Regions from separate parts of the Peribacillus sp. NPDC097295 genome, predicted to be linked through region 1. Evidence: riboswitches for the same ligand, from Rfam matches in the RefSeq annotation. Region 1 holds a riboswitch; each other region holds the start of a gene.
The links. Region 1 has a riboswitch for thiamine pyrophosphate ahead of ACIQXN_RS05955 (3-oxoacyl-ACP reductase). Riboswitches for the same ligand answer to the same signal wherever they lie in the genome.
Positions count from the first base shown of each region.

Region 2: it holds a riboswitch for thiamine pyrophosphate, as region 1 does, so the genes downstream of both, tenA (thiaminase II) here and ACIQXN_RS05955 (3-oxoacyl-ACP reductase) in region 1, are expected to answer to the same signal.
Region 3: it holds a riboswitch for thiamine pyrophosphate, as region 1 does, so the genes downstream of both, thiT (energy-coupled thiamine transporter ThiT) here and ACIQXN_RS05955 (3-oxoacyl-ACP reductase) in region 1, are expected to answer to the same signal.

Region 1 is NZ_JBIWCW010000002.1:558,385-568,522, reverse strand. Features, by position in the region: gene ACIQXN_RS05995 (hypothetical protein) at 52-405, opposite strand; gene rpsN (30S ribosomal protein S14) at 712-981, opposite strand; gene rpmG (50S ribosomal protein L33) at 1,027-1,176, opposite strand; gene ACIQXN_RS05980 (methyl-accepting chemotaxis protein) at 1,400-3,091, opposite strand; gene ACIQXN_RS05975 (nucleotide excision repair endonuclease) at 3,427-3,801, opposite strand; gene ACIQXN_RS05970 (YpzG family protein) at 4,065-4,217, opposite strand; gene ACIQXN_RS05965 (DUF4352 domain-containing protein) at 4,322-4,972, opposite strand; gene ACIQXN_RS05960 (alkaline phosphatase) at 4,991-6,364, opposite strand; TPP riboswitch at 6,593-6,696, shown strand; gene ACIQXN_RS05955 (3-oxoacyl-ACP reductase) at 6,774-7,538, shown strand; gene ACIQXN_RS05950 (AbrB family transcriptional regulator) at 7,542-7,910, opposite strand; gene ACIQXN_RS05945 (hypothetical protein) at 7,973-8,293, shown strand; gene purT (phosphoribosylglycinamide formyltransferase 2) at 8,462-9,619, opposite strand.
Region 2 is NZ_JBIWCW010000011.1:68,637-78,774, forward strand. Features, by position in the region: gene ACIQXN_RS16330 (acyl-CoA thioesterase) at 1-429, opposite strand, end outside; gene ACIQXN_RS16335 (DinB family protein) at 613-1,095, opposite strand; gene ACIQXN_RS16340 (ABC transporter ATP-binding protein) at 1,280-3,127, shown strand; gene ACIQXN_RS16345 (DUF459 domain-containing protein) at 3,183-3,884, opposite strand; gene ACIQXN_RS16350 (GNAT family N-acetyltransferase) at 4,071-4,574, shown strand; gene ACIQXN_RS16355 (aspartyl-phosphate phosphatase Spo0E family protein) at 4,620-4,853, opposite strand; gene ACIQXN_RS16360 (Fur-regulated basic protein FbpA) at 5,055-5,243, opposite strand; SAM riboswitch class I at 5,417-5,520, opposite strand; TPP riboswitch at 5,684-5,788, shown strand; TPP riboswitch at 5,856-5,948, shown strand; gene tenA (thiaminase II) at 6,050-6,739, shown strand; gene thiW (energy coupling factor transporter S component ThiW) at 6,748-7,272, shown strand; gene thiD (bifunctional hydroxymethylpyrimidine kinase/phosphomethylpyrimidine kinase) at 7,241-8,047, shown strand; gene thiM (hydroxyethylthiazole kinase) at 8,050-8,859, shown strand; gene thiE (thiamine phosphate synthase) at 8,840-9,475, shown strand; gene ACIQXN_RS16390 (MFS transporter) at 9,513-10,138, opposite strand, start outside.
Region 3 is NZ_JBIWCW010000003.1:175,475-185,612, forward strand. Features, by position in the region: gene ACIQXN_RS07150 (ATP-binding protein) at 150-1,259, opposite strand; gene ACIQXN_RS07155 (cation diffusion facilitator family transporter) at 1,482-2,369, opposite strand; TPP riboswitch at 2,620-2,722, shown strand; gene thiT (energy-coupled thiamine transporter ThiT) at 2,822-3,403, shown strand; gene ACIQXN_RS07165 (universal stress protein) at 3,443-3,967, opposite strand; gene ACIQXN_RS07170 (transglycosylase domain-containing protein) at 4,251-6,224, shown strand; gene ACIQXN_RS07175 (hypothetical protein) at 6,394-6,702, opposite strand; gene ACIQXN_RS07180 (MFS transporter) at 7,083-8,360, shown strand; gene ACIQXN_RS07185 (kinase) at 8,437-8,940, shown strand; gene ACIQXN_RS07190 (carboxymuconolactone decarboxylase family protein) at 9,047-9,445, opposite strand; gene ACIQXN_RS07195 (Lrp/AsnC family transcriptional regulator) at 9,564-9,992, shown strand; gene sigY (RNA polymerase sigma factor SigY) at 10,080-10,138, shown strand, end outside.

The DNA of each region.
Region 1 (10,138 bases):
TCTAAATCCTCTTCCCATTTGCCAATGTCCAGGACCTTAGTGGCCCTGTTTCTAGAAAGCATATCGATATATCCCATAATATAACGGTCCGAGTGTAATAATTAGTGTGACCCCGGTAAGGATACTTTTCGTACTTTCTGACAAACCTTCTAGTGCATCTTCTCCGTCGTCATGTTTACCGATATAACTGAAAAGAACATCCCACAGTAATCCACACACAAACACGATTTTCCATACAAGAGGGTTGAATATCGATGTATTCGTCACAAATCCAAATAGTCCGATCCACGTTATAATAGATATAACAAAGTCCACTTTTAAAGAAAGGGTTCTTAGACCTTTGACCAAAAAAGCAATGGCCACCGTTCCTAATATCCCTAAATATATTGTCCAAAAAATATGCATTGCGCCATCCTTCTTCCCCTAAGATTCTTCAATTATATGAAGAATAGGATAAAAGGGGAATACAATAACGGCATTCTCTTAAACTAGTGCATATATCCCGCTATTTACTTTTTTGGACTTACCTGGTTAAATTTTCGAGTGATGATAAAGGTTAGGAGCGAAGAACAGGAAAATTTCCGCAGGAACGACCGAGAAAGGAACTTCAACAGAATTATCGGAGGTTTGAATAAGAGAGTATCAAATGTTAGAAGAACGTGATTCCGGGTGTAAGTGCCCATCGAATCACCTTCTTCCTTTTATCTCAGATTACCAGCTTGCCTTTTTGATGCCCGCGATTTGCCCGATATGTGCAAGGTCACGGAAAACGATCCTGGACATGTTGAATTTCCGCATATATCCACGTGGTCTTCCCGTAACTCCACACCGATTGTGAATACGTGTTGGTGAAGCATCCCTTGGGAGCTTGGCCAATGCTGCATAATCTCCTTTCACTTTAAGTTCCCATCGAACCTCTGCATACTTTTCTACTGTTTCCAGCTGTTTTTTTGCCTTTGCTATCTTTGACTTTTTTGCCACCTTAGTTATCTCTCCTTCTATAATAATGTTTATATTGTACCCGGATTACTTTGTTTCACGGTGAAGCGTGTGTTTCTTTAAGCGCGGGCAGTACTTTTTCAATTCGATTCGATCGGGATGGTTCCGCTTGTTTTTCGTCGTTATATAATTCCGGTCCCCCGTCTCTGTACATGCCAAGGTAATGTTTACTCTCATGTATGTTCCCTCCTAAATGTTTTATAAATATCATTAATCGTCATGATTACGTTTTATGACGTTTATTTCTATATGATAAAGCGTAATGATTACTATTTGCAAGTTTTTTCGTAAACTTTTTCGATTTTTCCTTGGTTCCCTGCTCAACTTCAAATATCTACATAAAGAAAAAGCAGGCTTCCCGATCATGTCAGGAAGCCTGCTTTTTTTAAAAAATCCAGCTTTAAATCTGGAATTTACGAACCACTTGCTTCAGTTCTTCCGCCATAGATGTCAATGAACGCACAGTTGAATTGATTTCTTCCATCGATGCTAGTTGTTCTTCCGTTGAAGCCGCCACTTCTTCTGAATTGGCTGCATTCTCCTGAGCGTGTGCAGTTATTTTATTGGATGATTCCGATACTTCGTCCACACTCACTGAAATCTGTTGAATGGAAGCCGTGATTTCTTCGATTTTTGGTGTAATATCTCTCGTACTTTGAAGGATTTGGGCAAATTTATTGGACGTTTCCACCGAAACCTTCACACCCTGTTCAGCATTTTCCATCACTTCTTTCATAATCGCAACGGAACTTCTTGTGTCATCTTGCATTCCCATGATCAAATCCGTAATCAACTTGGTAGAATTCTGGGACTGTTCAGCCAGTTTCTTCACTTCATCGGCCACTACGGCAAATCCCTTACCGTGTTCGCCGGCCCTCGCTGCTTCAATTGCTGCATTCAATGCTAGTAGATTCGTTTGCCCCGCAATTCCCGTAATGACATCAATAATATTCCCGATTTTATTGGAGCGTTCTGCTAAAGAATCGATAACCTGGTTCGATTGGTTAACCGAGTCATGGATGAATTGCATTTGCTTCAAGTTCTCCTGTACAAAGTGGCTTCCTTCTTCTGCCTGCTTCTCTGTTTCTTTAGACAGTTCCGACATACTAGCCGTACTTTCCGAAATCCGCTCCACTCCCTGGCTCACTTCATATAGGGAACCGAGACTACTCTCCAGTTGCCGTGTTGAACTATCAGAGGCCCCTGAAATTTCCTGTATGGAAAGGGCAATTGTTTCTGCTGCTTCTTTAGATTGTTCGGAACTGACACTCAACTGCTCAGCAGAGGATGTAACTTTATTCGTATTGGTAGAAATGGCCGTAATCGTATGGTGCAGGTTTTGCGTCATTTTTTCAAAGGATTGATTTAACACATAAATTTCGTCCCGGGTTTTCACATCGACTTTTTCTATATTCAAATCTCCTTCTGCGACTCGATTGGCCATTTTGCTCAACTTCTTGATTGGTTTCGAGATGACATTAGAAATCAGCAATCCATCTGCCATCGCAAGCAGGAACGCTACCAAACTTAGAATGAAAATCTTCCTTGTTGCCGCTTTTGAATTTTCTTGAACCTCTGTCACCTTTTGAACCATAACCTCGTCTTTGATCCATGTATATAATGCATTCGTTTGCTCTACCATTTTAGTACTGATGGGAACAACTTTATCACGGGCCAAGACCCTCGCCTTTTCTGGATCTTTCGCTACTGTCTCTACTGATTTCCTGCTTTCCTCTATCCATGCATCATTCGACGCCTGGATTTCATCAAAGCGTTGGTTCATTTCATCTCGGGTAGCCAATTTCCTGGCTTCCTTTATTAAATTATTAATATTCTCATTCGATTCATACATATTCTCTTTCATATCCGGGGTTTCATATAAAAGATACCCCCTCAAATACGTTACTTGACGCGCTGACTCCGTCTGGATACTTTGAGTGATTGATTGGACTTCGCTCGCATTACTAAGGATATAGTCATATGACTCATTCATATCTTTCATACTCGTATAAGATATGAAAGCAGCCACTCCAAAAATGGTGGAGACAAGTAAAAAGCTTACTAGTAACTTATTCTTTATTGATAATTTCATTCTGTTAACCCCTCTGGTTTTATATGTAATAGCTTCTATGTTCTTCCCTTTCAATATAAAAAGCCCACAATCAAAGTGGACATCGAATTTAGTATTCCCAGGACTGAATATATAGCTTCCTTTACTTTTATCGGTTGAGGAGTAGAATAATTAACTGATTTGTAATAGTAAAATAGGTTAAAGGACCTAAAAAGGGGCTGTCCCCAAAAGGGTAGTTAAACCTAAATTGTATAAATAGAAAGAGGCAGAAATGTTGATTTAACAACATTTCTGCCTCTTCAATTTTGCGTCATTTTACTCGAAAAAGGACTTATGAGACAGCCCCTTTTTAACTATTACTTATAAAACACTTTATCAATGTTGTACTTAGCATGAAGCGTGTTGATGATGTACGTTTCATAAATGTCACGTTCCATCGCGTCTTCTACGAAAATCGCCTCAATTTTCTTCACTTCATTACGGTGTTCTTTAATCGGGGATACGTTATCCTCGAAATGCTTTTTAACTCTTTGTCTTAGTTTGCGTGCTTTACCGACAAAGATCACTTCATCTTTTTCATTATAAAATAGGATGATGCCGCCTTTATCACGGGGAATCAGATGAAAGTCGATGAATCCGTAAATTTCCGGGATGATGGCTTCATCTCCCTCAATCACTTGTTTTCTTTGTTTAATGCTGATATCCGCTTCTGGGATTTTAATATTTATCATAAAAAATCACGTCCTCTATTTGTATATATGTAAGTGAGTGTAAGTAACTTTCCCCCTTACACGATTGTGTCACGGTTGGTATGTTCAAACTACTTTTATTACTTGTTCTGCGTTGTCCTTAAAGGTAGATGGTATCATAATCTTGAAGGAAAAGCCATGTCTGAACTTAGTGTTTGCGTAAAAGGTTCTTGTCACATATACCTTTTATCAGGAAAAGAAGAAGACCCATTAAGAGTCTCCTTCTCATTGATCAGAAATATCCGTTACCACCTATGGGCCTTAGCATTGCTTCTTAGTATAATGTTCGTTTGCGATACTTCCGTATGGCCATTTACTTGAGATTTAGAACGCTTAGGTCTTGTCCAATTATGGTGAAACTTTTGAGAATGTGGATCTAATTGATCTTTATAACTCATGTTGTATCACCTCATCGTTAAGATTAGGATATTCTTTTCAAAGCAATAGGAGGTTCCTATCACATTATTAGTATGGATTGGATAAGGATAAACATACCCGAACTTTAAAAATAAAATTCTACCGTTTCACCTTTTGAAATCACTTTTCCCTCATCATCTATCACATCGCTAGTCAAAAGCGAAATCTCCTTCACACCTTCTTCTTTTTGAAGAATGAACCCTACATTCCCTTGTTTTGAATTCTTTGCTTTTACTTCTCCATTCAGATTTTCTAAGTAAATATCATCTTTCCAAGTCAAATGTTCCCCACCATCTGTTTCAAGAAAAGCGACTGGAGAAAATTTGACATTATCGGCAGTGGGATTTTCAACTTTCACGTTTATTTTCACAATATCGAATGCGTGTTCATGGGTATAGCCATGAAAGAAATCAATCATGCTATAATCCGGTATCACATGCATGACCTTGATATCCTTGATTACTACCTGTATGGGGCCGACCTTCACCGTCTCATTTACTTGCTTATACTCTTTTAAAGACAATTCACCTTTTGAATCGGAAACTTGTTGACCGACCTGTATCAATTCACGATCATCCGGAATTTGGGGATTTGGAACATACACTTCCTTCTTCACCAATGGTTTGGCACTTTCCTCTGTTTTTTCTGTCACGTTTGATTCTTCATCAAAGGCTGGCTGAGTGTTGAGTGCACCAAATGTGGTCAATAAAAAGGCACATAATAGTAGTTTGTTCACCGAATCCCTCCCAGTATTTTAGTTTAATAAATCAAAGATGATGGTGGCTTGGTCGGTGTTATCGACCTGTTCGGCAAAACGCTCCTTATATGGTCCGTATGCATAAACGGGTACATCTTCCCCCGTATGTCCCCCGGTTGTCCAAGCCGTATTGGACCTGTTATCAAAGATGGTCTCAATCGCATTGTCGATGGTCGTAATATTTTTACTCGTGACAGCATCTTTGACTGATTCTATTTCCTCTTTCGTTAGCTTCATTTCATCTTGATCAATATACTGTTTCAAGGTTTTTTCGACATCCGCTCCCTTTACGATTGCATCCGCCATAAAGTCAGGTGTCCGTTTGGCAGCTTTAATCGGCTCGCCGGACCAGTTATACACTCCCTTTGCCCCAATTGAAAAGCCTCCCGTCGAATGGTCAGCCGTCGCCACGACTAAGGTGTGCTTGTCTTTTTTCGCGAAATCAATCGCTGCTTTGTAGGCCCTTTCGAAATCCTCCATTTCACTCATGGCGCCGACAATATCGTTATCATGGCCAGCCCAATCAATTTGGCTTCCTTCCACCATCAAGAAGAATCCGGCCTTATTCTTATTCAAGCGTTGAATCGCCGAGTCTGTCATTTCTTCCAGTGAAGGCGTTTCGTGGGTGCGGTCAATCATTTTAGGTAGACCTTCTTTAGCGAACAATCCAAGAACCTGTTTGTTTTTATCCTTTAACAGCTGTTTTTTATCCGTCACATAACTATACCCATCTTTTTTGAATGCTTTTGTCAAATCGACATCGGGCCGTACGAAATTGGATTGACCTCCACCTAAAAGAACGTCGATTTTATGTTTGCCATTTACTAAATCCTTGTAATAATCGTCCGCGATGCCATTCATGTTCTTTCGGTTTTCGTCATGCGCACCAAATGATGTCGGGGTGGCATGGGTGATTTCTGATGTTGCAACAAGGCCAGTAGATTTCCCGCTTTCCTTAGCCGCTTCCAATACCGTTTTGATTTCTGTCTTATCATTATCGACAGCAATGGCTGCGTTATACGTTTTCACACCGGCTGACATCGCCGTTGCTGCTGAAGCAGAATCCGTGATATTTTGTGTAGGATCTTCTGGGTATGTCATCTGCTGCCCCACCAGATATTTATCAAATGCTGTCTTTTCAGCTACAGTCGTAGCAGGTCTGTCTTTCAAATACCGGTAAGCGGATGTATAGGAGACTCCCATTCCATCGCCTATCATGAAAATGACGTTTCTGATTTCGGCTTCTTTCTTAGGCTTCCCTTTTGCCAAAGCGTCGTCATCTGTACCTCCCCACGATACACTTCCAAGGGCTAATGCAGTAATGATGGCAACCGGTAAGATTCTTTTACTGAATGTACGTCTCAAAAAAATGACCCCCTACTCATTTAATGGAATATTCAATTAAAATATACATCAAGAACATGAACCTACTATTAAGAAGATGTAAACATATAGGGATCTTATGTAAACGATTCGTAAATGCACCCCCTTACTGTAAACGTTTAATATCCATACTATCCCTCTTAAAATGGATTATAAAAGTAAAAAAAGTTATTTAGGGCAGCTTTGACACTTATGCTATAATTTTAAGAAATTCATAAAAAACACTAGGGGAGCCTTTTTGGCTGAGAGGAGTGGCAACACTCTGACCCTTTGAACCTGATCTGGCTAGCACCAGCGGAGGGAAGTGGCATTGAAATGAAATTTGTCTCATTCAAGGTCACCCCTCTACTCGGGTGATCTTTTTTTATGGGAAAAATGAAGTAAGGGAGAGAGTTTTATGAAGATAAGCTATCAAATTGTATTGGTGACAGGGAGCAGTAGGGGCCTTGGTTCCGCCATCGCTCAAGGGTTCGGACGGGAGGGAGCCCGTGTCGTGGTCAACTATTTTCAAAGTGAAGATAAAGCACAACAGGTGGTTGAAAGAATAGGGGATGATCGGGCGATCGCAATTCGCGCTGATGTAAGAAACCAGTCGGAAGTCCACGCCATGTTTCAGAAGGCGAAAGAACACTTTGACCAGCCCATCACAACGATTGTAAATAACGCGTTAGTAAACTTCAGTTTTGATTCCGCCTCCAGAAAAACAGCCGAGACGGTTTCATGGGAAGATTATCAAGCCCATTTCGAAGGGACCATAAAAGCCGCATTGAACACTGTACAGGCCGGTCAAAAAGACATGATCGAAGGGAAATTCGGACGGATTATCAACATCGGGACGAATCTCTTTCAAAATCCCGTCATCCCCTACCATGACTATAATACCAGCAAAGCCGCCCTCCTTGGATTCACAAGAAACATGGCAAGTGAATTAGGTAAAGCCGGAATCACCGTCAATATGGTTTCAGGGGGCCTGCTGATGAAAACCGACGCAAGTGCTGCAACTACAGAGGAAGTCTTCCATCTAATAGAAGAAAGTACACCGCTGAAAAAAGTAACCACTCCAGAAGAGGCAGCTGATGCCGTATTATTCTTCGCCTCTCCATGGAGCAGGGCCGTGACCGGTCAAAACTTGATTGTCGATGGCGGATTGGTGATGGGGTGAATACTATGCTGATAAATCGGGATGTCTCTTTTTTTGATTCGTTCGATGGTTCAAGCATTTAAATAATGGCGGCAACGTCACATATACCATTAACACCCTGAGAACCTGAACAGCAACGACAAACATCGGGTCCGATTCAAGGGCAACTGAAGTGGCGGTCATTTCCGCCACTCCTCCTGGCGCAAAAGCCAATGAGGTTGTCATAAAGGTCATTCCAGTCATTCTGGAATCGATATATGCACAAAGGATCATCATGAATATGAAAGCAACGGTACTCAAGGAAGACACGACCAGAATTTTTTTCATGCCTACGAACATGGCCTTATGAATTTCGTTCCCACACTTGTACCAATCATGTGTATTAACTTCCAAATTTCACTATAATTGATTTTAACAATCCTTTGATATGGACGCAAAGAAAACGAGGGGATGACTTGCATAAAATTGTAATTAAATTACTTTTAGTTTTGGGAGTCGTATTTTTAATGACCGGTTGCGGAGAAGATAAAAAAGAAATCACAGAAAAAGCAAATGAAGCAGCTATTAATTATTTAAAAGAAGAAAAAGATATAGCATTTGAACCTGAAAGTATCGAATTTACATCTGCTATAGGTGGAGGCACTGTCAGCGTAAATGGTTATGACAAAACTACATTGGAAAAATACAATGTATATGTTAATTATGGTGATGAAAAAGGGTATTGGATCAGTGGTTATGGTACGGGAGAAGAAGTGGAAACCGAAGAGGTAAATTAAGAACAAAGACTAACTCTATTAGAATAGAAGAAGGGGCTGTCCCAAAAGGGGTAGTTAAGCCTAAACTAATTAAATAGAGAGAGGCAGAAATGTTGATTTAACAACATTTCTGCCTCTTCAATTTTGTGTTATTTACTCGAAAAAGTGCTTATGAGACAGCCCCTTGATTTATCCTTCTATCTTCATACAATCCAATGCACGTGTCGCAACGTCCCTCGCCGTCTCGACAGAATCAGCTGCCGATAATGCCACAGCTACCCTTCTGCCAACCTTCGTGACTGGCTTTCCGAAAACGCGCACCTGCGTATTCGGCTGAGCCAAGGCTTGATCCACCCCGACTATAGAATATTCCGATAACTCAACAGGTGCTTTCAAGGGACGGCTTGCTCCAGGTGTAATTAATGAGATTTCAGGAATCGGGAATCCTAAAATCGCTCGAACATGCAGGGCAAATTCGGATAAATTTTGGGTGACCAATGTCACTAACCCTGTATCATGCGGACGTGGTGACACTTCACTGAAATAGACTTTATCCCCTGATAAGAACAACTCCACTCCAAATAAACCATATCCCCCAAGTTCATCTGTAATCTTCTTGGCAATCCTTTTTGCTTCAATGATTTGTCCTTCTGTCATAGCATGTGGCTGCCAAGATTCTATATAGTCCCCGCCCTGCTGGACATGACCGATTGGTGCACAAAACATCGTTCCATTCACGGCACGGACAGTTAGCAACGTAATTTCCGAATCAAAGCGAATAAATTCCTCGATGATCACTCTACCATTTTGGACCCGGCCGCCTTCCATCGCCATTTGCCAGCACTTCTCTAAGTCCTCTTCCGTTCGGCAGACACTTTGCCCTTTTCCAGAAGAGCTCATCAGCGGTTTAACGACATTAGGAAAACCAATAGCTTTTGCGGAATGAATAAACTCTTCATATGTATTAGCAAATCGATATGCAGCCGTTGGTAGCTTTAACGTTTCAGATGCCAACCTTCTAATTCCTTCACGATCCATCGTCAACTTAGCCGCTCTTGCTGTTGGAATGACCGAGAACCCTTCTTCCTCCAACTTAACCAATTCAGAAGTAGCAATAGCCTCGATTTCGGGAACGATTAAATCAGGTTGTTCTTTTTCAACGATTTCCCTAAGCTGCTTCGTGTCAAGCATATCAATCACATAACTTCGATGGGCCACTTGCATGGCTGGTGCGTGTTCATACCGGTCTACAGCAATGGTCTCCACACCAAGCCGCTGTGCTTCCAAAATGACTTCCTTGCCTAATTCACCTGAACCCAATAATAATACCTTCTTTGTTTTATACATTTTCAGCTTCTCCCCCTCCATGTGTTCAAAATCATTATATACGAACTATAACACAATAAAAACAAATATTTATTCGTCTTTTAATTAAATTTATTAGCTAAAATTACGTTTACAAGTATTTTTTTCTGTTTTTACATAAAAGGGATGAATGGTGAGGGAACTATTAAAAAGGGTGGGAATCAGGTATGGTGAACAACCTCAGCCACTATCTTCATTGGCATGGACAACCAACTGATATGAATGGAGGCGTATTATTTTCCACATGTCGAAATTTGCATTACGATACCTTTTGTAGATGTAAGCGCTTTCCATTATAATGAAATTAGGTTGGATGGCATGCGTGGCCGTCAAAGTATGTGGCGTAGGTGGGGCCCATACTAGCGTTAAAAGGAGTAATCGCTTTAACGCACAACTATTAGCACTCCTTAAGATAAGGGCTTTTTACGAGTCATAAGAGTTACTTTTAAGATTTGAACACCGTACATAGTCATTGATAAGGGAAATCTACATCTGCCCTCG
Region 2 (10,138 bases), on a different contig from region 1:
GGCTGATTCGTTTAAGTTCTTTTCCATCTCAGTCTCCGGAACCAACCGTGGAACAGGTATAGGTTTTCCGTTGTCATCGATGGCAACAAAAGTTAAGAAGGAAATAACACAAAGATTTCTTTCTCCTGTAAGTAAGTCCTCGGCAACGACTTTTACAATGATTTCCATGGATGTCCTGCCTGTAAATGTTACAAAGCTTTCAAGACAAACTGCATTTCCTTCATGAATGGGATGCAGGAAATCGACAGAATCAGTCGATGCTGTTACGACATTACTCCTCGAGTGACGCATTGCAGAAATAGCCGCTACGTCATCGATATAAGCCATCAATTTCCCTCCAAACATCGTACCGATATTATTAGTATCCGGCGGGAGGACCAAGCTCGTTTTTATAACTAAAGAGTCCTGGCAATGTTTAATTTCTTCCATGGTGAATGCACTCCTTTTATGTCCATTTTCTCACTAGTTCACTTTAACGAATTTTGCGCGTTAAAGCAATAATCATGATTATAGCCCTCACTTTTTACTTGTAACAACAGTTTACTACCCCCTACATAGTCTTTCCTAAATGAATCCATATATAAAAAAACTCAACCTATAGGCTGAGTTTTTTTATAGTTTGGACTTCAACTCTTCTATTTGGAATAAATGCCGTTTTTCATGCAACCCGACAAACGGTATCCACTGCTTTAAACTTAGATCTTGAAACATGGGGTGCGGGAAAGACTTTTCGTTCAAGGCATCCTCATTCGCATGGGAAACTACCGCTTCCAATGCCTCTCGGGAAGATGAAAGCTTCGTTTTCACTTCATCTAATGTTAGAAATTCCTCTGTTGGAATGACGGAGGATGGTGCGTCCACCTTAGTGTCACGATTTAACGTATACTGTATCGGTTTATCGTCTGCATGTTTGCTCTCATCACTAGCCAATGTATCGGCAATGCCTTTAGTAATTGCTCTCTCCATTAGATATAGATGATTTAATACCTGAATGATGCTCCATCGCCCTTCTTCTGGGTGAGCATTTAATTGTTCATCCGATAATCCATTCACCGCTTGTATAAGTTCTTCCCTGATCTTTTTGTTCTCATCCATGGTTACCCTCTCCCCTCACTAGTTACCATGATTATTCCATCATAAGGATTAATTGTAAAACATAAAGGTTCTTTATCAAAAGATAACCCATCAAATGTTGTCTAATTTTTTTAATCCTCTATGATAGTCCTAAAGGTATATTCCTTTTAAAAACATTTTTCAATTTATCGTAGGAGTGATTAAAATGAGCGCGGGACATATCCCATTTAGTCATAAAGGCCGTAGTGCAATGAATGCCACACCATCAAAGGGAAGCATTTGGGTCATGCTCAAACAAATATTCAATCGCATTCCATCCCGATGGAAATTTTCAAGTATGATTATATTCATCATGATCTTCATTTCTTTGCTTGAGTTTTCCATACCGCAACTTACGCAATATACCATTGATGAGGTCATTCCAGACAAAGAATATGGCTCTTTGATTTGGGTAGGATCAGGCATCCTCGTTGCCGCCATTTTATTGGCATTGCTAAACTTTTTGAATAGCTATATCGTCTCAAAAGTCGGGCAAAAGGCGATCATGGATTTACGGAATGGCTTATATGACCATATCCAAAAGTTGGATATGAAATTCTTTGATAAAAACCGAACCGGGGACTTAATGTCCAGACTTACGAATGATGTAAATCTGCTTCAACAGCTCATTTCATCCAGCATGCTTCAGGTCATAACAGATACGGTTACTTTTTTTGCGGTTGCAGTATATATGCTCTTCATCAATTGGAAGCTGACCGTGGTCCTTCTCTTAACATTTCCGTTCATGTTCTATATGACACGTGTATTCGGCAAACGGATCCGCCTCTCTTTTAGAAGTGTGCAAAGTTCTGCCGGCGAGGTCAGTAATCAGCTGCAGGATTCTCTCTCCGGTATGCGGCTCATTCAATCCTTCACCAATGAAGAATTCGAATCGAAACGATTCGCAGACCGGAATCATGAGAATATGGTAGCGAACATCAAATCGGTTCGCTTGCGCTCCATGTTCGGCCCGCTTATAGACTTGATGAACAATTTGGGTCTTGTCGCCGTGATTGTATTTGGGGCCTGGCAAGTCATGCAGGGAGAGTTTACGATTGGATTAATCGTGGCATTCCTCGCTTATCTAAGGCTTCTTCAAAGTCCCGTTCGTAATTTCAGCCGGGTAATCAGTATCGTGCAACAATCGGCTGCAGCATTTGAACGTATTACAGAAATAATGGAGACGCAACCGGGAATCAAGGACAAGGAAACAACTCTTGATCTTACAGAGATCACGAAACAAATCGAGTTTCATGCGGTTGATTTCGCTTATGACGAAGGAGTTCCGGTACTCCGCAATCTTAACCTTATAATAAAAGCAGGAAAGGTAACCGCCCTTGTCGGCTCTTCAGGGGCAGGAAAATCAACGGTTACCAGCCTTTTAATCCGTTTTTATGATCCCCAACAGGGCACAATTAAAGTGGATGGTCATGATATTCGTGATCTTTCGCTCAAGTCTTTACGAAGCCAAATGGGGATAGTTTCACAGGATATCATTTTGTTTAATGGTTCCATCCGCGATAATATTATTTATGGTAAACTCGATGCAACAGATGAGGAAATTATTGAGGCAACTAAAGCGGCCAATGCCCATGAATTTATCAGTGATTTCCCGAAAGGATATGACTCACAAATCGGAGAGCGTGGGGTCAAACTTTCCGGTGGCCAAAAGCAGCGCATTGCCATTGCCAGGGCTCTTTTGAAGAATCCTCAAATCATCATTCTGGATGAGGCGACAGCATCGCTTGATACGGAATCCGAACATCTAATCCAGGAAGCGTTATCCAACTTACTAGAAAACCGAACGTCCATCGTGATTGCCCATCGATTATCAACCGTACAAAAGGCAGATCAAATTGTCGTTCTTGAAAAAGGCATTATCCAGGAAAAAGGAACACATGAACAACTACTGCTAAATAATGGACGATACAGACAGCTCCATGACTTACAGTTTCCCCAAGCAACTCCCAATCAGAAACATAAGCCCACTGAGCAAAAACCTTTCCGCTCATGAGGCTCCATCATAAAAGGGACATGGAAATAAGCTTCCATGCCCCTTTTTATTGTTCTTATTTAAAATTGTATTTATCTAATATTCGATTCGTGATAAGCTGGTAGCCTTTTTCATTAGGATGTATCTCATCACTGAAGTACTCTTCTTTATCTTTATTTTGGAATAAATCATTCGTTGGGATATATTTCAATCTATTATCCTTATCCACCCTTTCTTGTAAGGCGGAGTTATAATTATTAATATGGTTTTCCAATTTCATATCCTCTTTGTTAGGATTATATAACCCTATCACAAGAATATCCGCTTTAGTATTTTTCTCTAAAAGTAAAGAAAGAATCGTATCTATATGCTCGACGTACTCCTTTTTTCCATCATTTATCTTTTGATCATGTATTTTTTTCAAATTTCCACCATTACTATTAATCAAATCGTTTATTCCGATATAAACGATAAAAGTATCGGCCTTATCCAGTTTCGTGTTTATTTCTGTATCTTCAAGCTGATTAATGACCCCGTCCGTTTCCTGACCTTTTATTCCATAATTCCAGAATTGCACTTTCTTATCCGAATCGGAATCATTCGTTTTCTGCTTCAGGTCATCTATATACCCTTCCCCTTCTTGATCTCCCTTACCATATGTCAGCGAATCTCCAAAAGCCATGACTCTTTGATCGTTTTTCTCACCCACTGCCTGAAACACATAGGCAACTAAACATATAACAAGTACAATAAATAATATGCCAACTATCTTTTTCATGTAATATCTTTCTCCTTTTTATTCACTAGGAAGTATTTAATTTTATAAATACCCAAAAAGAGGACGAGCCTAACATTCAAAAACAATTGTAAGAAAAACCCGGGAAAGTGTATGATAAGAGAAATCTTTCCTATTGCACCTTGGTGAACGGGAAAAGAGCTAAAAAATATGGATTGGAGCTAAATGATGTATGAGGAAATAGGGTTCAGAGAAGCAGTAATAGAGGATTTGCCTAAAATTGTCGAGATTTACAATTCTACAATCGCTTCGAGGATGGTTACGGCAGATACGGAACCAATTACAGTAGAATCACGGTTGAAATGGTTTGATGAACATACCCATAAACGTCCATTGTATATGATTACATATGATGGGAAAACGGCTGGTTGGATGAGCTTTCAATCTTTCTATGGTAGGCCCGCATATGATTCTACGGCTGAAATAAGCATTTATCTTGATGACGATTTCCGTGGAAAGGGTATTGGACAGACTTCGATTCAGAAAGCTATGGAGGTGAGTCCGAAGGTAGGAGTAAAGACACTCCTAGGATTTATTTTCGCTCACAATGAACCAAGCATTAAACTTTTTTCAAAATTCGGTTTTGAAAAATGGGCTCATTTACCGAAAGTGGCAGAACTCGATGGATTGGAACGTGACTTGGTCATCCTTGGTAAACGTGTCACTACATGACTCATTCAATTGCAGGAAAGGACTAGATTTGTATTTAGAAGGACTTCATTCCCTATAATTTTTGGGAAGTGCATTTTCTAAGTATCTTACGGGATTAACAGCGTTTAGTAACGAATCCAACTCCTGGCTTGCTTGAACTGTAATTCTGCTTGTAAAACCATAATTCGTTGCTAACATGATCATTTCTTTTCGCTTTTCTTCTATTTTTTCCACTGTTATATATGGATACTGCAATATCATCACTTCCCATTTTTTCAAGTATTTTACACTTTTTATCATAATCAATACACTAGTCAAAATCAATCATATTCCAAGATTTAAATATGTTATTTTATAAATTATGTGTGACAAAATACCCATTAACTTTCCGCTTTATGTATTATTTATGTCGATTTAAAAAAGGAAGAAGCATTTGCTCTGTAATGTAGCAAATGCTTCTTCCTTTTTAAGCTGTAAATTTATGATAGGTAAACATCTTAGCTATGTCATACATTCTGGAGGTGACTCATTACCTGATCTATCTATAATAATCCTATATTCATCCTCAAGAGCTTTTAATGGAGCATCATATAGATGCTTTTCGTCAGAGGTTTTATATACACCATTTGATAATAGTTCTTCTATCAACAATGCTCTCCTCTGTTCTTTTTTCTCGAAAAACTCTGCCATATAAATGGCTCCTTTCCTTAGGTTCATACTTCAAACTTATGAATAAGCCTAATCTTATAGACTTCGCTTAAGCCAAAATATATATACCTTTTTTACAGTTTCCTTAAACACATTTTCACAAAATAAAAACCTCTTCTAATCCAAGAAGAGGTTGACAGATGCCCGTTCGTCTCTTCTTATCTCCCAAGCATAAGCTTGTTGGAAGAAGCACAGTTCCCCGATGGGCCTGTTGCCGAGGTTTCTTAGGGCCAAGTCCCTCCACCTCTCTGGATAAGAATATAGAATATAAATGATTTCGACATGATTTTATACCATTTTCAACCAAAAGTCAAATGTGTTCATTTTTTTTATACTTTTTACCTATTAAACTCTTTTAGATAATGGGTGTGCATCGGTTGCATTTTCCTTTTTATCTGTTATGATGACATTAATCACATACGAAATACCACTAGGGGAGTCTTCTATAGACTGAGATGGAATGATGTTCCGGACCCTTTGAACCTGATCCGGGTGATGCCGGCGGAGGAAAGTGGATGATATCGTCATCGATATTTGACTTCATCCATCTGCCCCGTTCCGTTTTCAGGAACGGGTTTTTTGTTTAATTGAATAATAAACTGCTAGGGGAGCCATTAATAGGCTGAGAATCAAACCCTTTGTACCTGATCTGGTCATACCAGCGTAGGAAAGCAGGTTGAAAAGGGATCCTTCCATTCCTAGAACAGCCGCTTTCTAATTGAAAGCGGCTGATTTTTCATTTTAAGCTCCTTTCTAAGTATGTGAATTTAATAAAGGAGGAAAAAATCATGACGAATACCCAATGGAAATCTTTCAGTGAGAGACTTCATCATCGTGCAAAAGAAATCTGGAAAAGGAATCATACTCATCCTTTCGTTCAAGCAATTGGAGACGGGACACTACCAGAAAAGAAATTCGCCTATTACTTAAAGCAGGATTATATCTATCTTATCGATTATTCCAAACTTTTTGCTTTAGGGGCTATCAAGGCTAACAATCTTGAAACCATGGCCAAGTTTGCAGGTATTTTAAATGAGACGCTCCAAGTAGAAATGAATTTGCATCGGAACTACTGCAAAGAGTTCGGAATCAGCTCTGAAGAATTGGAAAATACCGAACCCACCCCCATTACCCTTGCCTATACAGGCTATATGCTAAATGCCGCACATCACGGGACACTGGCTGACATTGTCGCCTGTTTGCTTCCATGTGCTTGGGATTATTATGAGATTGGTTTGCTGTTAAAAGAACAAAACGGGAAAGCGCTAGCGACAAATCGTTATGCCCAGTGGATTGAATCGTACTCATCTCCTAAATTCGCCGAAGCCCATAAATGGTTGGCTAAGCTTTTAGATGAGCTGACGGAAGGTTTACCTGAAAAAGAACTAAATAAATTAGAGAAACACTTTTTAATGACCTCCCGATATGAATATTTATTTTGGGACATGGTTCATCACGAACATGATTGGCCGCTATGAAAGTTGATATGAATAACTTATTACGTAAAATGACGCTGACTGGCATGTTCACGGCAATCGCTACCTTAACAAGTTCGTTCATTTTTGTCCCGGTTGGATATGCAAAGATCTTTCCTATTCAGCATGTAGTTAATGTTATCACAGCCGTAATATTGGGACCGTTCTTTGCTGTGACCCAAGCCTTTTTGGTATCACTTATCAGAAACATGATAGGTACTGGCTCCATTTTTGCGTTTCCGGGAAGCATGATCGGTGCCCTCCTGGCCGCGCTCCTTTACCAAAAAACAAAAAAGATTGGGATCGCCTGCATAGGAGAAGTATTGGGAACCGGCATTCTTGGTTCTCTGGCCTGTTATCCAATAGCTGTCTTATTATTGGGGGAAAAAGCTGCACTTTTTGGTTTTTTACCAGCTTTTCTTCTTAGTTCATTAATGGGTTCACTCTTAGCCTTTCTTTTATTGAACGTACTTTTGAAAAATGATTATATGAGGAGGCTTTTTTATGAAAACAGCACTAACGATCGCAGGATCTGACTCAGGAGGCGGGGCTGGAATCCAAGCTGATTTAAAGACTTTTTCAGCACACCTGGTTTTTGGCATGTCTGTTATCACAGCTATCACGGCGCAAAATACCATGGAAGTTCGTTCAGTCCAGCCTATCGATTTAGCAATGATTACCGATCAAATTGCCGCCATTTTTGAAGACATTCATGTCGATGCAGTAAAAGTTGGGATGCTTGGGTCAAAGGAGACCGTCGAAACCGTTGCAAATTCGCTTAAGTTATTTAAGCCTGCTACCGTCGTCATTGATCCTGTCATGATATCCAAAAGTGGACACCATCTGCTGGATGAAGGGGCCGTTTCATCGTTAAGAACCGATTTACTTCCACTCGCAACACTTGTGACACCCAATATACCTGAAGCAGAAGTCCTTACCGGGTTCCCGATCCGGACGAAACAAGACTTTTATAAGGCATGTACCGCTATTCTTGAACTGGGTCCGAAAGCGGTGTTACTGAAAGGAGGACATGCAGCAGGAAATCCCAATGACCTCTTTTATGATGGGAAGGAATTCACTTGGTTCAAGGGCGAACGCATACATACCAAAAACACGCATGGGACCGGCTGCACCCTTTCCTCTGCCATTACATCCAACCTTGCAAAAGGAATTCCTTTAGATCTGTCCATCGAACAAGCGAAAGTCTATATTTCAGAAGCCATACGAAATAGCTTTGAACTTGGTAAAGGACATGGGCCTGTTCACCATTTCTACCAATTTCACAAAGAGAACTGGAGTGATTTAAATTGAAAATGGCCATTACTGACCTATTTGAACAAGTTAGGAAGAAAAAACCGCTCGTCCACCAAATCACCAACTTTGTCACGGTCAATGATTGTGCCAATGCAACCTTAGCAATCGGCGGTTCTCCCGTCATGACTTCCAGTCCAAAAGAAGTGGCCGACATGGTGAAGCTGGCACAAGCACTTGTTTTAAATTTTGGAACGATTGATGATATGTCCTTGGAAGCGATGGAGATTGCCGGAAAAACAGCAAACGATCTTCATATACCGATAATTGTCGATCCTGTGGGTGTCGGTTCGACCCCTTATCGAACAGAGAAAGCGATGGAACTGCTCGATAAAATGACTGTTCAAGTCATTCGGGGTAATGCAAGTGAGATCCATAGGCTAATGGGAGGCGATATCGTAACGCGTGGGGTCGATTCAGGCGCTCTTTCAATCAGCAACGCCGAACTGGCCTTACTTGCTGCTAGGAAACTGAATAGTGTAGTCGTCGTGAGTGGAGCCAAAGATGCTGTCAGTGACTCGTCACAAACATCCATCATCGATAATGGAAATCCCCTATTAACGAAAGTAACAGGGACCGGCTGCATGGCGACAGCCCTGATTGGTGCTTTCTGCGGAGTAACAGGGGACTATTATTCTGCTGCGATTGCTGGAATTTCTACAATGAGCCTCTCTGGTGAACTTGCTGCAAGAAATCTTAAAGACAATGAAGGCACTGGGACTTACAGAACAAGGATAATTGATGCCATTTCAAAAATGGATCAATCCATATGGGGAAGCGAGGTGAACATTCATGAAGAAATTGCCCTTTGATTTGAGTGTTTATTTGGTAACGGAAGAGACGTTAGAATTCGAGGAAATGACCAATATTATCGTCGAGGCGGTTGCAGGTGGAGTCACAGCCGTCCAACTTAGAGAGAAGAAAGCATCCTCCCTCACTTTTTATCAAAAAGCTTCCCTGTTGAAACAGGTTCTCAATGACCTGTCCATTCCTTTAATCATTAATGACCGGGTAGATGTAGCTCTTGCCGTAGGAGCGGATGGAATTCACGTTGGACAGGATGACCTCCCTCTATCTATCATAAAAGACCTGGTTCCTGACGATATGATTATTGGGGTTTCTGTGTCGACCTTGGAAGAAGCCCTTGTAGCTGAACGAAATGGCGCCGACTATATTGGCGTTGGCTCTATATTTCCCACCAATACGAAACAAGATGCAACCATAATGGCAGAAGGCGAACTGGAGAAAATTTGTAGTAGTGTTTCGATTCCTTCCGTAGCGATTGGGGGGATTACAGCGGATAATATTCATACACTTTCAAAAAGTGGTATATCCGGGGTGGCGGTCGTCTCTGCCATTTTACAGGCCAAGCATCCTCATGATGCCGCCAAAACCCTCTCAAATGCTGTACTAAGCTTTACTAACTAATAGAAGGAGGATGTCTTTACGAGTCATCCTCCTTCTATTATGAAAGAATCGTATTCTTCGTTTCTTTTCCAAATGCCACAGCAAGTGCACCAATTAAAATGGCAATGGTGAAGATGGTGAAGATTGTCGAAATCGGTGTACCCCCAGCAACTAAATAACCGACAAGCAACGGGCCCAAAATCCCACCGACACGCCCGATTCCAGCAGCTAATCCAGTTCCTGTACCACGTATGACAGTTGGATATTGTTCAGGTGTATACGCATAAAGTGCTCCCCATGCTCCTAAATTGAAAAACGACAGAAACATTCCGGATACGATCAAGAATGACAACCCTTCAGCTGAGCCAAAGAAAAATGCACTACTTGCCGTGCCTATTAAATATGTAATCAATACGAATTTACGCCCCATCTTCTCTATCAGCCATGCAGCAGAAAAATAACCAGGAAGCTGAGCCAACGTCATGATCAATACATATTCAAAGCTTTGAATCATGCTAAACCCCTTCATCACCATGACACTCGGCAACCATAAAAACATGCCATAATAAGAAAAGACCACGCAGAACCATAGGATCCATAACACAAGTGTCTGACGTGCGTAACCCTTTTTCCAGACACTTTTCATATTGTCCAGCACCGACGGTCTCTGTCTCTTTTCAAGCT
Region 3 (10,138 bases), on a different contig from region 1:
TATAATTGTTTATAAAAAAGTAAGATACAATTATTTTGCTAAAATGATTTTTCCGTACAATTATACATATCACCTCATTATAGTATAAGGAACTATAAGGGAATCAGTCAAAAATTACACACTACTTGCCTTGATATGGTGATTTTTACTTATGATTTAGTTTTTACATGTATGGTGAATGTAGTTAAGAAGTCTGTTGAATGACAAGTCAATGTGCCTTGATGCTTCAGGATGATTTCTTTACAAACAAAAAGGCCTAACCCCGTGCCCCTTTTTTTAGTTGTGATAAATGGTTCAAAGATGCTAGGGAGGACCTCGTCAGGTATCTTTGGTCCGTTATTGGAAATATTCAAGGTTAGGAAACCCGAGGATACCGAACCTGAGATGTCTATAACTGGTTGCTGCAAATCGGCTACAACATCTAGCGCATTTAAAATGATATTAAGCAATACTTGTCTGAATTCCTCTTTAGACCCCACGATCTCGGCATCCTCATCGACCTTACAGGATATGGAAGCGTTCGCTTCTAAAATGCTAGGGTATAGAAATTCCAATACTTCCTTTACTAAGGAAGCGATTGGGAATATTTCATTTTGCGAAGAATCCGTTTCCTTCTTGGAAAGATTAAGAAACTGTGTAATCCGATAATTAAGTTGGTCTAATTCTTTTGAAATGATATCCAAATACTTGATTTCAGGCTGTTCGGCTTGCAGCAATTGAACGAATCCCATTATCGAAGTGAGGGGATTCCGAAATTCATGGACAAAGCTCGATGTCATTTGGCCCAATAGTGTCAAGCGGTCTTTATGATTAGGATTAATCAGCTGATATTGCTTCGCGACCTGCTTCGTCTTCAAATCCGTGAAACTGGATAGAGCGAAATAAATGATTTTATCAAAATATGAATTCACCTGATGGATAACGGCAGATATTTCTCCTTTAACGATCTCATAATTTAGAAATTGATCGATGATGATAGACCTTCCAATCGAGGTTATAGAAAAGAAAATATCCATATTTAAATGTTGTTTGACTCGGTTAGCTGAAATTTTTTCTCCTAAATCCTTTAGCATCTCATCCATGTTAGTATCTGTATCTCTCAGTTGTTTCATCAGTGAATTTAAAATTTTTTCTATTTCTTCTTCAAAAAAGTCTATATAACCATCGGGTAAATGTTTCAAGCGCTCTTTCCATTCGGAAAGGATAGTAGTTTTATGAGAAGATAGGAAGTGAAGAGTCATTTCTCGATTCAATACCATTTTGCCCTCCATCGTGTAGGAAAATGAATTTATTTACTTTTAATGAATTAATTAGCATATACTTCCAGAATGTTATATACGTTTTTAATAATACCAGATTAAAAGCTTTCTTTAAATACTCATTTAAGGGGGGAAAAGTACAGGAATTCTGTGGTGATCTATTAATTGCAGGTAAATAACGTGAAAATAAGGTATTGTATATTAAAAAAAAGGTACCGCAACTTAATGACGGGTACCTTTTTTTTGAAAGACATATGGTTCAATATGAACGATGACATGTTTAACGCCATGTTCCTTTAGAAGGTTTTCTTCCACTTTCACAGTGATATCGTGACTTTGGATGACGGTCAAAAGCGGATTGACATGAATGGTAGCTTCGACAAGGATTTCATTTCCGTGCATTCGAGCTTTGATTTCACTCATATCCTTCACTCCATCCGTTAGCAGGATGGTTTGACCGATTTCTTGTAGATGTTGTTCATCGAACCCATCCGTCAAAGAGAGTGAAGCGGCATGGAAAATATCCCAAGCGGTTTTACAAATCATCATTCCCACAACCAATGCAGCAACGGCATCCAACCATGAGATTCCGATTGTGGCCCCGATGATGCCTATGAAAGCGCCGATGCTGACCAAAGCATCCGAACGATTATCCTGTGCAACAGCCTGGATGGAAGCACTCTTTGTCTTTTTGCTCAAAGCTAAATTGTAGCGATAGACTCCGTACATGAAGATGGCGGAGAATAAAGCGACGTAAGCAGTAAACATATCCGGTACAGCTTCCTTATTCTGTGAGAAGAAAGATTCTATGGCACTGTATATGACCTGTAGGCCAACCGTGATCATGATGAAGGCAGCAACCAATGAAGCGACGGTTTCAGCTCTCAGATGACCGTATGAATGATTATCATCAGGTGGTCGCTTTGATATTTTTAAACCTATTAATACAGCAACAGAGGCGATGATATCGGTTGTGTTATTTAATCCATCTGCCCAAAGGCCCTTGGAGTCACCAAAATAACCAAATGTTAATTTGAGGGCTGACAAGAATATATATGCGGCAATACTGATATAGGCACCCTTTTCAGCAGAAATTGAATGTTTATCCATGTCTTTTCCCCCTCGTGCAAAAATAGCCTTAATAAAGATATCAAAACAAAGCCTAGTGAGTCTATAGAAAAATTGTCGACTTAATCCATCTAACTTGGCTTATGGCATGTGTATTGAAGATATAAAAAGAAGTTGGTTGTATGAAAAAATAAAACCAATAAAAGGGAAATTTAAATGAATTTCTTTGCATTTATCTACTTGTTATTTATTGAAACTAGTAGTATATTCTAACCGAGGATTAAAAATTAAATACTTCCACAAGGGGAGCCAAGATGGCTGAGAGTGAACGTTTGAGTTCAGACCCTATGAACCTGTTAGTTAGTACTAGCGTAGGGATGTGGTTTTGGATAGCAATACTGGGCATCCATTACCGCCCTGGTGTTGCTTTTTTGTATGCCAAAAAAGCAACATGGGAACTCATGGGCACTTTTGCACGTGGAGAAGGGTGAGAGATGATGAAAAATAAAACATTATTCATGACAGAGATCGCTATTTTTTCTGCATTGGCATTACTGTTGGATTTAGTCTCCGGATTTGTTTTTGCAAGAATTTGGCCGCAGGGGGGATCGATTTCCATTGCCATGGTGCCAATTTTCTTGATGGCCTATCGCTGGGGGATCAAGGGTGGAATGGCAACCGGTTTATTATTGGGCCTTTTGCAGATAGTCGCTACGCCGGTTCAAATTATGACACCCCTTCAAGGCTTCATTGATTATTTCCTTGCTTTTACCGTCGTTGGGATTTCTGGATTATTCATGAATGGATTCGTGAATAATTATAAAGAGGAGAACCTTATGAAAGCTAAATTATTTGGAATAGTCGGCATGTTCGTGGGCAGTATTCTGAGGTTTATCTGTCATTTTACATCAGGTATCGTTTTCTTTGGTGAATATGCGCCAGAAGGACAACCAGTCGTTCTTTATTCATTAATCTACAATGGGACATATATGCTGATTAGTTTCATCTTATCAGCGGTCGTGGTAATGGCGCTTTACTCGGCTGCTTCGAAAGTATTGATGAGAAAAGCCTATTAAGAGAAAAGGGCCGGCTCAAGAATGAGCCGGCCCTTATTTTTATTTTGCAATAAATACCGAGCAAGGTGCATGCTTGGCAATGGAACTGCTTGTGCTTCCAAGGAAGAATCGTTCCAAGCCACTTTTGGAACTGTTGCCGACGATGATAAGATCGGCATCCGTTTGCTTTGCGTAGGCACATATACTATCGGGGGCATTACCTTCCAATATCTCAATTTCCCCTTTAATATTGTATTCGTTTAGCAGGCTTAGTAAGTTACTTTCGGCGATTCTTGCGTTATTTTCAAAAACCGAGGGAGTATCGTTAGCCCTCATTTGAAGCTGATGTTCCACTTCTGTAACGGGATGTGTTTGTGAGGGGTCGACATAAAAGCCTGCTGCCGGGACGAATCCTGGAGCGGATGCACTTTCGATAATTCGATTTTCCCCCTTTTCATTCAAAACTTGAACAATGGTCAGTACAGCTTCAGGAAAGGCCCTTTTTAGTGTAGCTCCGTATTCTATTGCTCGTTTACTATCTTCATTTCCATCATACGCGGTGACAATTCGTTTCAATTCCTTCATATCGATCATCTCTCCCCATATTATGTCATTACAGGTTATATACCCATTTTTTTTGGCTTCATCCCTTTTTTCAAAGGTATATTGATTAATAAATGAGGGTAAAGGGTATGTGGAATAACTAGACATACATACGATGCATGTACTTTTGCATGGAAAAAGGATTAAAGGAAAAATGTTTGTAAGATAAAACTTTGTCTTTTAACCCATTGCAAGAGTTATCTTTCATAAAAAGGGTAAAATATTTTTAATGAAGCATGTCGCATCTGGGAAAATGGGGGTTCAAATGAAAGGGTTATTGAAAATAGGTCTGATAATTTTATCAATCATTGTGGTAGTGGGAGTTGGTTTGTTCATTTATTTTAAACAAACTGTGGATATAAGTAATCTTCAGGATCAACTTCAGCAGCCGACAAAGATCTATGATGAGGATGGGAATGTAGCAAGTACCATTACGGCTAATAAATCTGAAGGCGTCGCGATAGAGGAAATACCGGACCATGTCATCCAAGCGGTCGTTTCCATTGAGGATCACCGTTTTTATGAACATCATGGTATCGATTATCAAGCAATTACGCGGGCCATGGTGAAAAATGTCAAGGCGAAAGGCGTAGTTGAAGGCGGAAGTACACTTACCCAGCAACTTGTAAAAATTACAATGCTTGAATCAGATCGTACCCTGAAACGGAAGATAGAAGAGTTTTTTATCGCTCAGGAAATGGAAAGTACGTATACGAAAGATGAGATTTTGGAAATGTATGTGAACCAGGTTTACTTTGGGCATGGTGCCTGGGGACTTAAAAAGGCGGCAAACATCTATTTTTCCAAGGATGTTTCAGAATTAACCATCGCCGAAGGAGCTTTACTGGCGGGGGTCATTAACCTGCCCTCGAAGTTAGACCCGTATAAAAATCCTGATGGTGCGGTCAAGAGACGTGATTTGGTCCTTTCTAGGATGACTGAACATGGATATTTGACCGAAAAGGAAGCCACTTCTGCCAAAAAGGAGAAATTGTCACTTCTATTAGGTGAAAATACAGATCCTTTAAAGGGGAAATATCCTTATTATGTGGACCATGTCCTATCGGAAGCCACCAGTAAGTATGGCTTGGAACTTCAAGAACTGCTGACAAGGGGCTATAAAATCCATACTACGCTAAATCAACCGATGCAGCAGGCAGCAGAAACGGTCTATAGCGAAGATGGCAATTTTCCTGCCGGGACAAGCGATGACAAACTGGTGCAAAGTGGAACGGTCCTCCTTCAACCTAAGACTGGAGGCATAAAGGCCCTTGTAGGAGGCAGGGGAGAACACCAATTCATGGGATACAACCGGGCAACACAGCTGAAGAGATCCCCTGGTTCGTCGATTAAACCGCTCGTGGCCTATACTCCTGCGATTGAAGAAGGATATGAAATCACGGATTCTATAAAAGATGAAAAGATGAAGTTCGGGAATTATGAACCAACCAATTTGAATGGTACATACAAAGGGGAAGTGCCTATGTATGAAGCAGTAATGAATTCCTTAAATGTACCGACTGTTTGGCTGTTAAATGAAATTGGTATCGATAAGGGATTGGATTCACTCAAGCGGTTCGGAATTCCTTACGAAAAGAACGACCGTAATCTGTCGATTGCCTTAGGTGGTATGGAGAAGGGCGTTTCTCCACTGCAAATGGCAGGAGCCTTTTCTGCATTTGCCAATGAGGGTAACCGTTATGATGCTCATGCCATTATCAAGATTGAAGATGCGGATGGAAAAGAGATCGCGGTCTGGAAGGAAAAAAAGACAAAGGTAACTTCTAAGGATGTCGTTGACAAGATGAATGCGATGCTTCTTGGGACAGTGAAATATGGAACGGCCGAAAATGCCGCTGTCACTGGCTATGAAGTCGCAGGAAAGACAGGATCGACGCAGGTGCCGATTGAAGGCATTTCTGGGGTGAAGGATCAATGGTTCGTTGGTTATACACCTAATTTAGTAGGTGCTGTATGGGCCGGTTATGATAAAACGGACAAAAAACATCATCTAACCACACACAGCAGCCAGGGAAGTGCAATCATCTTTCAAAAAATCATGGCTCAGGCATTAAAGAACGAAACGACCGAATCCTTCCATGCAGAAGATATCGGACCGTTGATAGCTGAACAGAAAGAAAAGGAAGAAGAAGAGGAAAGAAAGCAATACTGGATTGATAAGGGAAATGAAATTAAAGAAGGGCTAGGTAAATGGAAATCATGGGATATCCCATGGTAAGAGGGAAAGAACCTACTCGACACAAAAAAAAGACTGTCACATGTGGACAGTCTTTTTTCATTCATTAAAAAATGAAGTTTACAATTACACCGATAACGACGATTGCTCCAATAATGGTTAAAATGGTTCTCATTTTCTAACACCTCTTCTAAATCTGATTTTTTATTTATTAGATGCCAACGGTTTGGTTGGACTGAAAGCTTAATTCATTTTCATCATTTTCTTTGCAAATAGCTTGAACTTTATCCAACATTGCATGGACATTTTGTCCTTCCAAGATAACCTTCATATTTACACATTCTTGTAGGATGAGGACGAATGAGACAAAAGTAGAAAGTTTTGTAGCATCGACCATTTTATGATTGCAGATAAAATAAATATTTCCTTTAAATTCCTTTGTTATTTGATATAGGTTCATGATTTGACGCATGGATAACCTTTTATTTGTTTTAATATCAGCAGAAATTACTTTGTTCATTGTTGTTTACTCCTTTAATTTATATACTTTTTTGAAAAGCATAAATCAAAATGTTTGTGCCGTAATATTTTATCTTTTTGTTTTTGTAAGTGGGTTATGATGTATATTTACCCGCGTATATCATTTTAAAACCTATTAGAAAATTTAGACTTGATGGAAGATAAGGCACATACTAACAGTGATAAAGAATGGCGATGTCATAGTACCTAGGAAAAGAACGAAGGATACTATTGGTCAATTTGGTTTTATTGAAGATAAGTTGATTGTTCTGCCCAGTGGAGCAAAGCGTTTGTGAAAGACATCTGTAAATAAATCGTCGTTTTTACTTTCGAGAATTATACTTTTTAGGTAAAATTAACTAAAAAGTCTAATAAAGGGGATTGGACGAGATTATAAAACTTTTTAAAAATAGGAATTATACGAAATTATTTTTAGCGAACGTAACATCGCAAATGGGCGGGACCATCGGCATGACGGCATTCATGTTTTACCTATTAGACCGCTTCACCAATCAGCCGATGTATGCAACGATTACGGAATTAATGTATTCTTTACCAACACTCGCTGTTTTCTTACTTGTTGGTGTTTTTGCTGACAGATTGGACCGGCAAAAGGTAGCATTGTATTGTGATTGGATCTGCGCAGGCTTGTCGGTTTTATTTCTTCTCTCGTTAGAGCAAGAGCTCCTCATGGTCTCGTTTGCCATCATTTTTCTGAGAAGTGCCGTCAGGAATTTCTTTGTGCCAGCAGAGGCAGCGTTGATTCAAGGCATTTTGCTTAAAGAGGATTATACGATGGCGGCGGGTCTAAATCAGATGGTTTCGAGTTTGTTCATGCTTTTCGGAAACGGAATCGGCATTTTCATCTATTGGTCAGTCGGCATCGAGGGAGCAATTATCTTCGATGTGATCGGGTTTATAATCAGCGGCTTCTTGATTCGTTCCTGTCGGATTACACAAGAAATCAGACAGCCGAATGGAGTTTACCATTTGAAGGAACTGAGTGTAACAGGTGTTTGGGCAGATTTTAAAATTGGCTGGCAATATATATGGCAGTATAAATTATTGTTTACGCTAATCAGCGGGTTTCTGGTATTTGGCATTGTAAATGGTGGGTTTTCCGTGATGCAGGTTTTCATCTTGAAGTACAAACTTGAACCTGTTGATTATGAAAAGTATTCGGTCATCTTAGGGGTCATTTTTGGGGTAGGGATATTGCTGGGAAGCATCTTAGCGTCTATGCTGGCCAAAAAAATGAAGCTTCATCATATGATGGTCGTTGGCTTGCTGATATCGGGTGTGGGCACGGTTGCTGCCGGGCTTGTCGAAACGACCCTGCAATATATGATTGGTTTAGCCATCGTTGCTCTATCGCTTCCCATACTTAATGTATCCCTTGGAGGGTGGCTTCCAAGCCTCGTTGCTCCCGAAATGATGGGCAGGGTCCAAGGATGGATCAATCCCTTGGTGATGTTGTCACAATCGATCACCTTATTCTTGATTGCACTTGGATTCCCCGCCTATATTTCAGTAGAAACATTATATTGGGTAGTTGGCGGGTCCCTGCTCTTTGTAGGTTTCCTATATATGACCATCATACCGAAATTCATCCATGAAAAAGCACCAGAAGCTGATGTGATGATGCAAGCAAGTAAATAAGTAAAAAACGGAACAAATCAATTTAAACCGGAGAAAATGTTGCGCTTTACTCCTGGGATTTAATTAGGGGGAGACTATGGAATCGAAGCTAATAATCATACGAGGGAACTCTGGCAGTGGTAAAACAACGATTGCAAAAAGCCTTCAACTTCAGTTGGGAAAAGGAACCCTATTGGTTTCTCAGGATACCGTTCGCCGTGACATGTTAATGGTTCACGATAGAGAAGGGAACCTTTCCATTGATTTGATACGGCAAATCACAGAATACGGCAAAGGCAAATGTGAATATGTCATCTTGGAAGGCATCTTACATAAAAATCTCTATGATGACATGCTCCATCATTTAATTCAGTTCTATAATGAAAAGGTCTATACTTACTATTTTGATTTATCCTTTGAAGAAACAGTCAAACGTCACAACTCTCGTTCAAAAAAGATGGATTTTGGAGAAGAGTCTTTACGTGCTTGGTGGAAGCCGAATGATTGTCTTGGCGTGGATAGAGAGAGGAATTTGACTGATGATATGTCACGGAACGATATAGTGAAACTAATTTTAGACCAGCTACATGCTTCAAATTGATTGGCAAGACTGTGTTTTACATATGCTCTTCAATAAAAAAGCAGAGGAAGTTCCTACGTGAATTCCTCTGCTTTTTATATATTTTTAGAGATGGGGAATACAGACTCTATTTCAACCCCATCATGGCCCCGAAGTATTGTTGGGCGGTAGTGAAACATATGAAGGCTATTAATTCTGATATTTCTTCATCGCTGAATGCTTCCTTTAATACTAAAAAGGTCGTTTCTTCGGTTTTCTCACGTTGTATTAGAAATACTTCTGCAAAGGCGATGGCGTAACTTTCTTTTAGATTCTCCGGTTTTGAAGGGCGGCCCTTCGTCTGGCAGTACGTACAGCCATTTCCATATGCTAGGACCCTTCTGACATTTTCCTTTAATTCCTTCGTAAGCACCCCTTCAGAAGAAAGGGCTTCTGAGAGGTCACTCCATTTATGAGAAATCACTTCATTATGAAACAATTGCTGAAATGGACTTGATCCGAGTTCCGAACTAATAATTCTTGGCATAAACATCTCCCCTTTGAGATAATCATAATATAGTAAGATAGGAAATTTAATTACATATGAAAAGAAAACTAAACAATAAATTAATAAGTAGATAGATAAAGGGGAGAATTATATTCAAATGAAAATAGACGATAAAGACCGTAGCATTTTAGCCGAATTGACCAACGATAGCAGGCTCTCCATGCGGGAACTGGCCAAGAAGGTGGAGATGTCTGCCCCAGCCGTTACAGAGCGTGTCCGGCAAATGGAGTCCTTTGGCATCATTAAAGGCTATGGCACTGAAATTGATTATAAGAAAATCGGATTTCCCATTGAATGTATTGTGGAAGCGACAGTGAAGAATGGGGAATATGACCGGTTCAAAAGGTTTATCGTTGCGCAATCGCATGTCGACTTTTGCTATCGGGTCGCCGGACGTGCATGTTTTATGCTTAAAATCCGCTGTGAAAGCCTTCAAAAAGTGGAAGAATTCATTAATCAAACCATCCCTTATGCTGCAACCGTAACGCATGTCATCCTTTCAGAAGTAGAAATAATCCCGGAATGAAAACTATTTTTACATCCTGGTGAACAAATTCATTTCCTTAAACGTCTTATAAGTATAAAAGGTACGGATCAGGGAGCGGGTGATTAGATGGAAGAGATGGAGCTGGTTAAAGCTGCAAAAAGGGGAGATGATCAGGCGTTAGCCGA